3 regions of the Marinibaculum pumilum genome follow, and region 2 is predicted to be linked to each of the others. Evidence: predicted binding sites of a transcription regulator. Region 2 holds the regulator's gene; each other region holds the start of a gene.
What was found. Region 2 encodes PhoB, which activates phosphate uptake and scavenging genes when phosphate is short. Its sites were predicted from a motif close to TNTCATAAAACTGTCA; they were not measured.
Positions count from the first base shown of each region.

Region 1: a site for PhoB is predicted at 1,829-1,844, ahead of ACFOGJ_RS15760 (UDP-2,3-diacylglucosamine diphosphatase). Genes of this name have one in related genera too.
Region 3: a site for PhoB is predicted at 1,289-1,304, ahead of phnC (phosphonate ABC transporter ATP-binding protein). Genes of this name have one in related genera too.

Region 1 is NZ_JBHRTR010000028.1:681,657-685,606, reverse strand. Features, by position in the region: gene ACFOGJ_RS15770 (bifunctional diguanylate cyclase/phosphodiesterase) at 1-692, shown strand, start outside; gene ACFOGJ_RS15765 (diacylglycerol/lipid kinase family protein) at 745-1,737, opposite strand; gene ACFOGJ_RS15760 (UDP-2,3-diacylglucosamine diphosphatase) at 1,935-2,879, shown strand; gene ACFOGJ_RS15755 (glycosyltransferase family 4 protein) at 2,898-3,905, shown strand.
Region 2 is NZ_JBHRTR010000031.1:82,216-86,165, forward strand. Features, by position in the region: gene pstB (phosphate ABC transporter ATP-binding protein PstB) at 1-450, shown strand, start outside; gene phoU (phosphate signaling complex protein PhoU) at 516-1,259, shown strand; gene phoB (phosphate regulon transcriptional regulator PhoB) at 1,297-1,986, shown strand; gene fumC (class II fumarate hydratase) at 2,124-3,521, shown strand; gene ACFOGJ_RS17845 (penicillin acylase family protein) at 3,572-3,950, shown strand, end outside.
Region 3 is NZ_JBHRTR010000028.1:783,973-787,922, reverse strand. Features, by position in the region: gene ACFOGJ_RS16355 (acyl-CoA dehydrogenase family protein) at 1-1,226, shown strand, start outside; gene phnC (phosphonate ABC transporter ATP-binding protein) at 1,373-2,149, shown strand; gene phnD (phosphate/phosphite/phosphonate ABC transporter substrate-binding protein) at 2,209-3,078, shown strand; gene phnE (phosphonate ABC transporter, permease protein PhnE) at 3,119-3,937, shown strand; gene ACFOGJ_RS16335 (NAD(P)-dependent oxidoreductase) at 3,948-3,950, shown strand, end outside.

The sequences.
Region 1 (3,950 bases), on a different contig from region 2:
CGCTGTTGCGCTGGCATCACCCGACCGACGGCGTGCTGGCCCCCGGCCGCTTCGTGGAGGTTGCGGAGGAGACCGGCCTGATCAACCGCATCAGCGCCGACGCCATCCTGCAGGCGGCGCGCGACCTCGGGCCGCTGCTGGGTGCCCGTCCGGAACTGCACCTCGCCGTCAACCTGTCGGTGCGCCAGTTCCAGGACGAAAGCCTGGTGGAACTGCTGGCCAGTCTGCGGGCGCAGGGCGAGGTGCCGCTGGACCGCTTCCTGTTCGAGATCACCGAGAGCCTGATGATGTCCGGCGATACCAATACCCGCCGGATGTTCGACCTGGTGCGCGGCAGCGGCGCCAAGATCGCGGTGGACGATTTCGGCACCGGCTATTCCTCGCTGGTCTACCTGCAGAACTTCCCGGTGGACTACCTGAAGGTGGACCGCTCCTTCGTGGCCAACATGCTGGAGAACGAGGAGAGCCGGCAGCTTGTCAGCTCCATCCTGTCGATGGCAAAGAGCCTGCGGATGGAGGCGATCGCGGAAGGCGTCGAGAACGAGGCGCAGATGCGCCACCTGCAGCAGCAGCAATGCGAGTTCGCCCAGGGCTACTATTTCTGCCGTCCCCTGGCGCTGCAGGACGCCCTGGCCTTCGCCGAAGACCGGGAGGCAATGGCCGTCACCACGGCGTCTCTCGCCGCGCAATAGCCGTCCGCACCGCGTCCCGGGACCAGCTGTCCCTGTCTCAGCTGTCCCTGTCTCAGTTGCCCTCGGGCACCACCAGCAGCTGGCGCCCCGCCCGCACCCCGACCGAGACCGGCGTGCTGCCGAAAGTGTCGCCATCGCCCTGGACCGGTTCTCCCGCCGGCGCCTTGATCTCGATCCCGGTGGCGGCATGGATCGAGACATCGCGCAGCCGCGACAGCCGGCCGGTCAGCAGGGCCAGCCCGTAGCGCGCGACGTACAGCGGGCCGCCGCGATGGAACAGGCAGACCTGCAGCTCCGGCCGTCGCAGGTCGGCTGCCGGGGCCGAGACATAGGGGCCGCCATAGTGGCGCCCGTTCGCAACGATCACCGAGCAGGCGCGATGCGCCACCCCGTCCAGCCGCACCTCGAACTCCGGGTAGTGGTAGCGCAGGGCCGCGCGCAGCGACATCAGCACATAGGCCCAGCGACCCAGGCGCCGCTTCAGCCCGCGGGAGACATCGGCCACGACCTGCGCATCGAAGCCGACACCCAGCATCTGCACGAAGGCGCGGTCGGCAATGCCCTGTCCGTTGCACCAGCCGACCGCCACGGCAGCGGTCCGCCCGGCCAGGATCGCGGCCGCCAGGCGGTCCGCATCCGGCCGCAGGCCGATCTCATGCGCGAGAACGTTCGCCGTGCCAAGGGGGCAGAGCGCCAGCGGGAGGTTGCTGCCGTAGAGACCGTTCAGCACTTCGTTGATGGTGCCGTCGCCGCCCGCGGCCACGACGAGATCCCATCCCTGGCCGCTTGCCGCCAATGCCAGCTCCACCGCATGGCCGGGATGCGCGGTGGGCATCACCTCCACCTCACGGCCCGCCGCACGCAAGGCGGACACCAGATCCCGCAGCAGCTGCGGCCGGCGCCAGCCGGCGGTGGGGTTGTGGATCACCAGGATGCGGCGGGCATCAAGCGGCGCTTCCGGAGCGGCAGCGGGCGGGGCCGGCCGGGTGACGGCGGGGCTGGTGACGGCGGGGCGGGGGCCTGCCGGTGCGGGACGGGCGGTCATCCTCCGGGCGGTCCCTCGTGACGGTCTGGCCGGTGCGACATGACACTGCGCATACAATAGCTCCGTGGTTCAAGGAACATTTGCCTTCGCTTTTCACAAAAGATTCACGTGAACATTGACGAACACTACATACACTCCGGCCGCAACTGAAATCATCCAGAGATTCGGATGTCGTTACCTGCCGGCAGGGCCCCGCGATGAACGTCGCACACTGGCCGCAGCGCTACCGCACGATCTGGATATCGGACGTGCATCTGGGCACCCGTGGCTGCAAGGCCGATTTCCTTCTGGAATTCCTCAAGTTCACTGAAAGCGAAACGCTGTTCCTGGTCGGGGATATCGTCGACGGCTGGCGGCTGAAGCGCTCCTGGTACTGGCACCAGGACCATAACGATGTGATCCAGAAGCTGCTGCGCAAGGCCCGCAAGGGCACGAAGGTGATCTACGTGCCCGGCAACCACGACGAAGCCCTGCGCGACTATGTCGACATGCAGTTCGGCGGCGTCGCCCTGAAGGCGCACGACATCCACCAGCTTGCCGACGGCCGGCGCCTGCTGGTGATGCATGGCGACCAGTTCGACGGCATCGTGCGCTATGCCAAGTGGCTCGCCTTCCTGGGGGACACCGCCTACAACATGGCGCTGACGGCGAACACCTGGCTGAACCATGTCCGCAACCGGTTGGGCCTGCCCTACTGGTCGCTTTCGGCGTACCTGAAGCACAAGGTCAAGAACGCGGTCGAATACATCTCGAACTACGAGGTCGCGGTGTCGGAAGAAGCGCGCCGCGCCGGCGCCGACGGGGTGGTCTGCGGTCATATCCACCACGCCGAGATCCGCGACATCGACGGCATCCTGTACTGCAACGACGGCGACTGGGTGGAGAGCTGCACCGCCCTGGTGGAGCATTTCGACGGGCGCCTGGAGATCCTGCGCTGGACCGAGATCCGCGGCGGCCTGGTCGGCAACCCGCTGCCGCTGCTGGCCGCCAGTGGCGCCCTGCAGCCGCGGAGCAGGGCGCCGTCGAGACGCGGCCGCGCGGCCGCGCCGGCCGACGGGGGCGACGAGCGGGAGAAGGAACCGGTCGGGGCCCCGGTCGGCACCGATGGCGGCCGCCTGTCGAAGCTGTTCGGCCTGTTCTGAGGGCGGGGCGCAGTGCCGATGCATCTCGCCCTGGTGACCGATGCCTGGTACCCCCAGGTGAACGGCGTCGTCCGCACCCTGGACACGGTCACCGGCCTGCTGCGGCAGGACGGGCACGATATCACGATCCTCTCGCATGAGGGCTTCCGGACGGTGCCCCTGCCGACCTATCCGGAGATCCGCATCGCCCTGCTGCCCTACCGGCGGCTGTCGCGCCTGCTGGACGAGGCGGCGCCACAGGCCATCCACATCGCCACCGAGGGGCCGGTCGGCTTTGCCGCCTGGCGGTACTGCCGGCGGCGGGGCTATCCCTTCACCACCGCCTATCACACCCGCTTCCCGGAATATGTCGCCGCGCGGCTGCCGCTGACCCTGGCGCCGACCTATCGCATGGTCCGCGGCTTCCACAGCAGTGCCGTGCGCACCATGGTGGCGACCCCGACCCTGCGCAGCGAGCTGCAGGACCGGGGCTTCGGCAACCTGGTCGAATGGGGGCGCGGCGTCGATGTCGACCTGTTCCGGCCGCGGCCACAGGCCGAACGGGACTTCCTGGGCCTGAAGCGGCCGATCTGGCTCTATGTCGGCCGGGTCGCCGTGGAGAAGAACATCCGCGCCTTCCTGGACCTCGACCTGGAGGGCAGCAAGCTGGTGGTGGGCGGCGGCCCGCAGCTGGAGCAACTGCGCCGCGACTATCCCGATGCCTGCTTCGTCGGCCCGAAATACGGCGAGGATCTGGCCCGCCATTATGCCGCCGGCGATGTCTTCGTCTTTCCCAGCCTGACCGACACTTTCGGCCTGGTGATGCTGGAGGCCCTGGCCAGCGGCGTGCCGGTCGCCGCCTTCCCGGTCACCGGGCCGCTGGACGTCATCGCCGACGCGCCGATCGGGCGCCTGGACCGGGACCTGGGCGCGGCGGCGCGGGCCGCGCTCGGCATCCCCGCCGAGGCCTGCCGCGCCTTCGCCCTGCAGCGTTCCTGGCGGCGCAGCGCCGACCAGTTCTTCAGCGCCCTGGCCCCCTTCAGATAGGGATCGGTTCGACAATGCCGCCGGCCAATGCGGCGGGCGCCTGCT
Region 2 (3,950 bases):
AACGTCGCCTACGGCCCGAAGATCCACGGCATGTGCCGCAACAAGGACGAGATGGACCAGGTGGTCCAGTCCAGCCTGGAGCGCGCCGGCCTTTGGAACGAGGTGAAGGACCGGCTGGATCAGCCGGGCACCGGCCTGTCCGGCGGCCAGCAGCAGCGCCTCTGCATCGCCCGCGCCATTGCGGTCAGCCCGGACGTGGTGCTGATGGACGAGCCCTGCAGCGCGCTGGACCCGATCGCGACCGCGAAGATCGAGGAGCTGATCGACGAGCTCCGCCAGAACTTCACCATCGTGATCGTCACCCATTCCATGCAGCAGGCCGCCCGCGTCTCGCAGCGCACCGCCTTCTTCCATCTGGGCGTGCTGGTGGAGTGCGGCGAGACCGAGCAGGTCTTCACCAACCCGCGGGAAGAGAAGACCCAGGCCTATATCACCGGCCGCTTCGGCTGAGCCGCGGCGCGATAGACCGCGCACCGCCGCCGCAGCACCGCCGCAGCCCGAGAACGGAGGCACCCATGGCGCCCGCCGCTGAACATACGGTCAAGTCCTACGACGCCGAATTGACCGCCCTGTCGACCACCATCGCGCAGATGGGCGGCCTGGCGGAGGCCCAGCTCTCTTCCGCGATCACCGCCATCGCCCGCCGCGACGTGGGGCTGGCCGGCAAGACGATCGAGGCCGATACCCGGGTCGACGCGCTGGAGCGCCAGGTGGAGGAGCAGTGCGTGCGCATGCTGGCACTGCGCCAGCCGATGGCCTCCGACCTGCGCCGCATCGTCTCCAGCTTGCGGATCTCCAACGACCTGGAGCGGGTGGCGGACTATGCCGCCAATATCGCCAAGCGCTCCATCGCGCTGAGCCAGGCGCCGGTGGCACGGCCCTCCTTTGCGATCCCGCGCATGGGCCATCTGGTGCAGGCGCAGATCAAGGACTGCCTGGACGCCTTCCTGCGGGAGGACGAGGAACTGGCGAGGCAGGTCATCGAGCGCGATGCGGAAGTCGACGAGATGTACAACTCGCTGTTCCGCGAACTGCTCACCTACATGATGGAGGATCCGCGCTGGATCACCCTGGGGGCGCATCTTCTGTTCATCGCCAAGAACATCGAGCGGATCGGCGATCATGCGACCAACATTGCCGAGCAGGTCTTCTATTCGGTGACCGGAGAGACCCTGGCGGACGATCGCGCGAAGGGCGACGAAACCCCCTATCTGACGCAGGAAGCGGTCGAGGAAGACAGCGCCGCGCAGACCCGCTAAGGCACCGCCCGTGAACATCGCAGCCCATGGAAGAGAGATGAAGCCCCGGGTACTGATCGTCGAGGACGAGGCGGCCCTGGTCGCCATGATCCGCTACAACCTGGAGAAGGAAGGCTATCGCTGCGACGAGGCCACCGACGGCAACGAGGCGATGATGAAGGTCGCCGAGGAGCGCCCCGATCTGGTGCTTCTGGACTGGATGCTGCCGCAGCTCTCCGGCCTCGAGGTCTGCCGCCAGCTGCGCCGCAACCCGGCGACCCGCAACGTGCCGATCATCATGCTGACCGCCCGCGGCGAGGAGAGCGACCGGGTGCGCGGCCTCGATGCCGGCGCCGACGACTATATCTCCAAGCCGTTCAGCCCCAGCGAGCTGACCGCCCGGATCCGCGCCGTGCTGCGCCGGATCCGCCCGGCCCTGACCGAGGAACTGCTGGTGTCCGGTGACATCACCATGGACCTGGCTGCCCATCGGGTGACCCGGAGCGGCCGCGAGGTGCGGCTGGGGCCCACGGAGTTCCGCCTGCTGCGCTATTTCATGGAACATCCGGGCCGGGTGCTGTCGCGCGACCAGCTGCTGGATGCCGTCTGGGGGCGGGACGTCTATGTCGAGCAGCGCACCGTCGACGTGCATATCCGCCGCCTGCGCAAGGCGCTGAACAGCCGCGAGGACAAGGACCTGATCCGCACCGTGCGCTCCGCCGGCTACGCACTGGAAAGCGCCGCCTGACCCTGCCGACCCAAGCATCTCTGGCGGTCCCCCTGCACCTGCACGCCCGCCTCGGCTAGACTGCGCCGCGCGCGGGATCGTGACCGCGCGAAGGGCGCCTGCGCAGGCAGCGCCCGGCACCACGGGGGAAGGTCCGGATGGCCGACAATATGCGCATCGAATCCGACAGCATGGGCGAGATCGAGGTGCCCGCCGACCGCTATTGGGGCGCGCAGACGCAACGGTCGCTGCACCATTTCTCGATCGGCAACGACATCATGCCGAAGGAGGTGATCACCGCCTTCGGCATCCTGAAGAAGGCCGCCGCCCTGACCAATGCGGAGCTGGGCAAGCTGCCGCAGGACAAGGCCGACCTGATCGTGAAGGCGGCCGAGGACGTGGTCGCCGGCAAGCTGGACGGCAATTTCCCGCTGCATGTCTGGATGACCGGCAGCGGCACCCAGTCGAACATGAACGTCAACGAGGTGATCGCCAACCGCGCCATCGAACTGGCCGGCGGCGTGCGCGGATCGAAGGACCCGGTGCACCCGAACGACCATGTGAACATGTCGCAGAGTTCCAACGACACCTTCCCGACGGCGATGCATATCGCCGCCGCGGTGGCGCTGGAGACCCGGCTGAAGCCGAAGCTGATCGTGCTGCGCGACGCGCTGCGGCGGAAGGAGGCGGAGTTCGCCCCGATCGTGAAGATCGGCCGCACCCATCTGCAGGACGCGGTGCCGCTGACCCTGGGGCAGGAATTCTCCGGCTATGTCGCGCAGCTTGAGGCGGACCTGCGCCGCATCGATGCGGTGATGCCCGACCTGCTGGAACTGGCGATCGGCGGCACCGCCGTCGGCACCGGACTGAACACCCACCCGAAGTTCGCGGCGACGGCATCCGCCCATATCGCCACCCTGACCGGGCTGCCCTTCGTGCCGGCGCCGAACAAGTTCGCTGCCCTGGCCGCGCACGACGCCATCGTCATGGCGTCGGGTGCCCTGCGCACCCTGGCCTGCTCCCTGATGAAGATCGCCAACGACATCCGCTGGCTCGCTTCCGGCCCGCGCTGCGGCATCGGCGAGCTGATCCTGCCGGAGAACGAGCCCGGCTCCTCGATCATGCCGGGCAAAGTCAATCCGACCCAGTCGGAGGCGATGACCATGGTCTGCGCCCAGGTGATGGGCTACGACGCCGCGATCGGCTTCGCCGGCAGCCAGGGCAATTTCGAGCTGAACGTCTTCAAGCCGCAGATGATCTTCAACCTGCTGCAGTCGGTGGCGATGCTGAGCGATTCCATGCAGAACTTCGCCGAATTCGCGGTCGAGGGGATGCGCGCCGACACCGACCGGATCGCCGACCTGCTGAGCCGTTCGCTGATGCTGGTCACCGCGCTGGCGCCGTCGATCGGCTACGACAATGCGGCGAAGGCGGCGCATCACGCCCATGTCCACGGCAGCACGTTGAAGGAGGCCTGCCTGGAACTGGGCCTGCTCTCGGCGGAGGAATTCGACCGCGCCGTGGTGCCGGAGAAGATGGCTCATCCGAACGCCTGATACCGGAGCGGCGCCCCCGCCGGGACCTGCACAGCAGTCGGAACCTCACCATGCGGCGAATGCGCAAGATCCTGTACTGGACCCTGGGGGGCATAGGCGCCCTGGCCGGCCTGCTTGTCGTCGTGGCGGTGGCCTACATTCTGTGGCTCAGCCAGTCGGTCCCGGTTCGCGGCGGCGGGGTCCAGGTCGGCGGCATCGCCCGGCCGGTCACCGTGCAGCGGGACATGCAGGACGTGCCCTATATCCGGGCCGGCGGCCAGGCGGATGCCTATTTCGCGCTGGGCTTCGTTCATGCGCAGGAACGGCTGTGGCAGATGGACATCTACCGGCGGATCGCCGCCGGCCGGATGGCGGAGGTGGTCGGCCCGCTTGCGGCCGATGCCGATGCCTTCATCCGCACCCTCGGGATCTATCGCCTGGCCAAGGCCG
Region 3 (3,950 bases), on a different contig from region 2:
TCGAATTCACCGACCGGGTCAGGGACCTGCAGCAGGCGCTGACCGTCTTCATGGAAGCGCATGTCTACCCCAACGAGGCGCGCTTCGATGCCGAGGTCGCCGAGGGCGACCGCTGGCAGCCGGTGCCGCTGATCGAGGAGCTGAAGGAGAAGGCGAAGGCCGCCGGCCTGTGGAACCTGTTCCTGCCGGACTCCAGCCTGGGTGCCGGCCTGAGCAACTTCGACTATGCGCCGCTGTGCGAGATCATGGGCCGGGTGCCCTGGTCGGCGGAGGTGTTCAACTGCTCCGCCCCCGACACCGGCAACATGGAGGTGCTGGAGCGCTACGGCACGCCGGAACAGAAGAATGCATGGCTGGAGCCGCTGCTCGACGGCCGGATCCGGTCGGCCTTCGCGATGACGGAGCCGGCGGTCGCCTCCTCCGACGCCACCAACATCGCCGCCGAGATCCGCCGCGACGGCGACGATTATGTCATCAACGGCCGCAAATGGTGGACCTCCGGCATTGGCGACCCGCGCTGCCGGGTGATGGTCTTCATGGGCAAGACCGATGCCGGTAATCCCGACCGCTACCGCCAGCAGTCGATGATCCTGGTGCCGCGCGACGCGCCCGGGGTGAAGGTGCTGCGCATGCTGCCCGTGTTCGGCTTCGACGACGCCCCGCACGGCCATGGCGAGGTGCTGTTCGAGGATGTCCGCGTGCCGGCCGCCAACATGCTGCTGGGCGAGGGCCGCGGCTTCGAGATCGCGCAGGGCCGGCTGGGACCGGGCCGCATCCACCACTGCATGCGCCTGATCGGCCTGGCCGAGCGGGCGCTGGAGAAGATGGCCCGCCGGGCGCGGTCGCGCACCGCCTTCGGCCAGCCGCTGGCGGCGCAGAGCGTGACCCTGGAGCGCATCGCCGAGGCGCGCTGCGCCATCGACCAGGCCCGCCTGCTGACCCTGCATGCCGCCTGGAAGATGGACCGCTACGGCAACAAGGCCGCCCGCAAGGAGATCGCGATGATCAAGGTGGTGGCGCCGAACATGGCCTGCCGCGTGATCGACTGGGCGATCCAGATGCATGGCGGCGGCGGCGTAACGGAGGATTTCGACCTCGCCCGCTACTACATCCAGGCCCGCTCGATCCGACTTGCGGACGGCCCGGACGAGGTGCACCGCAACCAGATCGGCCGGCTGGAACTGGCGGCCCTGGCGCCGGAAGCGACCGCGGCCAGGGCGGCCTGAGGCGATCCCGGGAGCCGCCGGCCGGCGGCTCCCGCAAACTGTCATCAAGATTTCATACGGCGCGTCATCCGACTGTCACGGGCCGCTGCTAGCGTCGAAATCAGAACATATCGGTTGTTCGTTCTGATTTTCCGAACGAGGCGGCGATGCTGAACCTCCACCAGGTGGCGGTCACCTACCCCAACGGCGTGCAGGCCCTGCAGCCGGTCAGCGCGGAGATCCCGCGCGGCCGGCTGGTGGTGTTGCTGGGGCCGTCGGGCGCCGGCAAATCCACCCTGCTGCGCTGCCTGAACGGCCTGGTCCGGCCGAGCCGCGGCACCGTCGAGGCCGAGGGGGTGGGGCCGATCTTCGCCTCCGCCGCCGCGCTGCGCCGCCATCGCCGGGACACCGGCATGATCTTCCAGCAGCACCACCTGATCGGCCGCCTGACCGCGCTCCGCAACGTCCTGACCGGCCGCCTGGCAGCGCATCCCGGCCTGCGCACCGTGCTGCCCCTGCCCCGCCACGACCGCCTGCTGGCGCTGCAGGCGCTGGACCGGGTCGGCCTGGCCGACCGCGCGCTGGAACGGGTGGACCGGCTGTCCGGCGGCCAGCAGCAACGGGTGGGCATCGCCCGTGCCATGGCGCAGGAACCGCGCATCGTGCTGGCGGACGAGCCGGTCGCCAGCCTCGACCCCGCCACCGCGGAGCGGGTGCTGGGCGACCTGTTCCGGATCTGCCGCGAGGACGGCATCACCGCCATCGTCAGCCTGCACCAGGTCGCCCTGGCCCGCCGCTTCGCCGACCGGATCCTGGGCCTGACCGACGGCCGGCTGGCCTTCGATGGCGCGCCCGACGGGCTGACCGACAGCATCCTGCAGGAGATCTATGCCGGACCGGCACCGGCCGGTGGGGCCGAACGGCTGGCCGCAGCGGCCGAATAGCTGCCGGCCGATCCCGTCACCCGCCCGCAAGACATGCGGGCCAACCGAGGGAGTGGAAGATGCAGCGTAGGACATTCCTGGCCGCCGCGGCGGCGGCCGTCATTGCGGCCGGCGCCGGCGCCATGCCGGGCCGGGCCGAGGATCCGGAGACCCTGAAGGTCGCGCTTCTGCCGGACGAGAACGCCTCCACAATCATCCAGAACGCGCAGCCCCTGAAGGACTATCTGGAACAGGCGCTGGGCAGGGATGTCGAGCTGATCGTCACCACCGACTATTCCTCGATGATCGAGGCGATGCGCTTCAACCGTATCGATGTGGCCTATTTCGGCCCGCTCTCCTACGTGCTGGCGAAGTCGAAGGCGGCGGCGATCGAGCCGTTCGCCGTCGGCGTGAAGGGCGGCTCGCCGACCTACCAGAGCGTCGTCATCGCCAATCCGGCCGGCCCGGTGAAGGCGATCGCCGACATCAGGGGGCAGACCTTCGGCTTCGGCGATCCCGCCTCGACCTCCAGCCACCTGATCCCGCGGGCCCTGCTGGCGGGCAAGGGGCTCACCGCCGGCACCGACTACGCGTTCGCCCATCTGGGCACCCATGACGCCGTCGCCCGCGCGGTCCAGGCCGGCCAGGTCCAGGCCGGCGGGATGAGCGAGGAGATCTACAAGAAGCTGGTAGAGCGCGGCACCATCGATCCCGCAAAGGTCGTCGTGCTGGAAGAGAGCAAGCCGATCCCGAACTATCCGATCGTGATGCAGGGCGAGCTGTCGCCGGAGCTGAAGGCGCAGATCCGCGCCGCCTTCCTGGAGATGAAGGACCCCGCGATCCTGAAGTCCTTCCGCGCCGAGGGCTTCGCGGCCACCGACGACCAGGCCTATGACGTGCTGCGCGAGACCGCGCAGATCCTGAACCTCGACCTGGCGAAGATGAACTGAGCCCCCAGGCCGGGACGGACGGACGCGAAAGGACGACCGGATGAGCCTCGACAGGCCGTTCGCCGAAGACAGCCATCTGGAGATCCTGGCCAGGGACGGTGCCGCGCGTGCGAAGCGCGGCGCCGTCCTCGGCGCCATCGGCGGCGCCGTCCTGCTGGCCTTCTGGCTGACCGGCATGCTGGATCTCGACCGCTATGCCGATGCCTGGCCGGCGGTGGTGCAGCTCTCGTCGGAGATGTTCCCGCCGGATTTCGCACGCTTCGGCCAGTGGCTGCGGCCGCTGGCGGACACCCTGGCGATGTCGGTGGCCGGCACCGCGCTGGCGGTGGCGCTGTCGCTGCCGGTCGCGCTGCTGTCGGCCGGCAACACGACGCCGAACGGCGGCGTCTATCACGCGGCGCGGCTGCTGCTGAACCTGCTGCGCTCGGTGCCGGAACTGATCATGGGGATCATCTTCGTCGCCATGGTCGGCTTCGGCGCGATGCCCGGCGTCCTGGCGCTGGGACTGCATTCCATCGGCATGGTGGGCAAGTTCTTCGCCGAGAGCATCGAGCATGTCGACCCGAAGCCGATCGAGGCGGCACGCGCGGCCGGCGCCACGCCCTTCCAGGTGATCTGGCACGCGGTGCTGCCGCAGGTGATGCCGCAGCTGGCCGACACCACGATCTACCGCTGGGAATATAATTTCCGCGCCTCCACCGTGCTGGGCGCGGTCGGCGCCGGCGGCATCGGCTTCGAGCTGATCGCCTCGCTGCGGGTGCTGGACTACGCCCAGGTCTCCGCGATCCTGATCTGCATCCTGGTCTGCGTGACCATGGTCGACGGCATCGGCGCCATGCTGCGCCGGGCGCTGAAATAGCGGGGCCGCCATG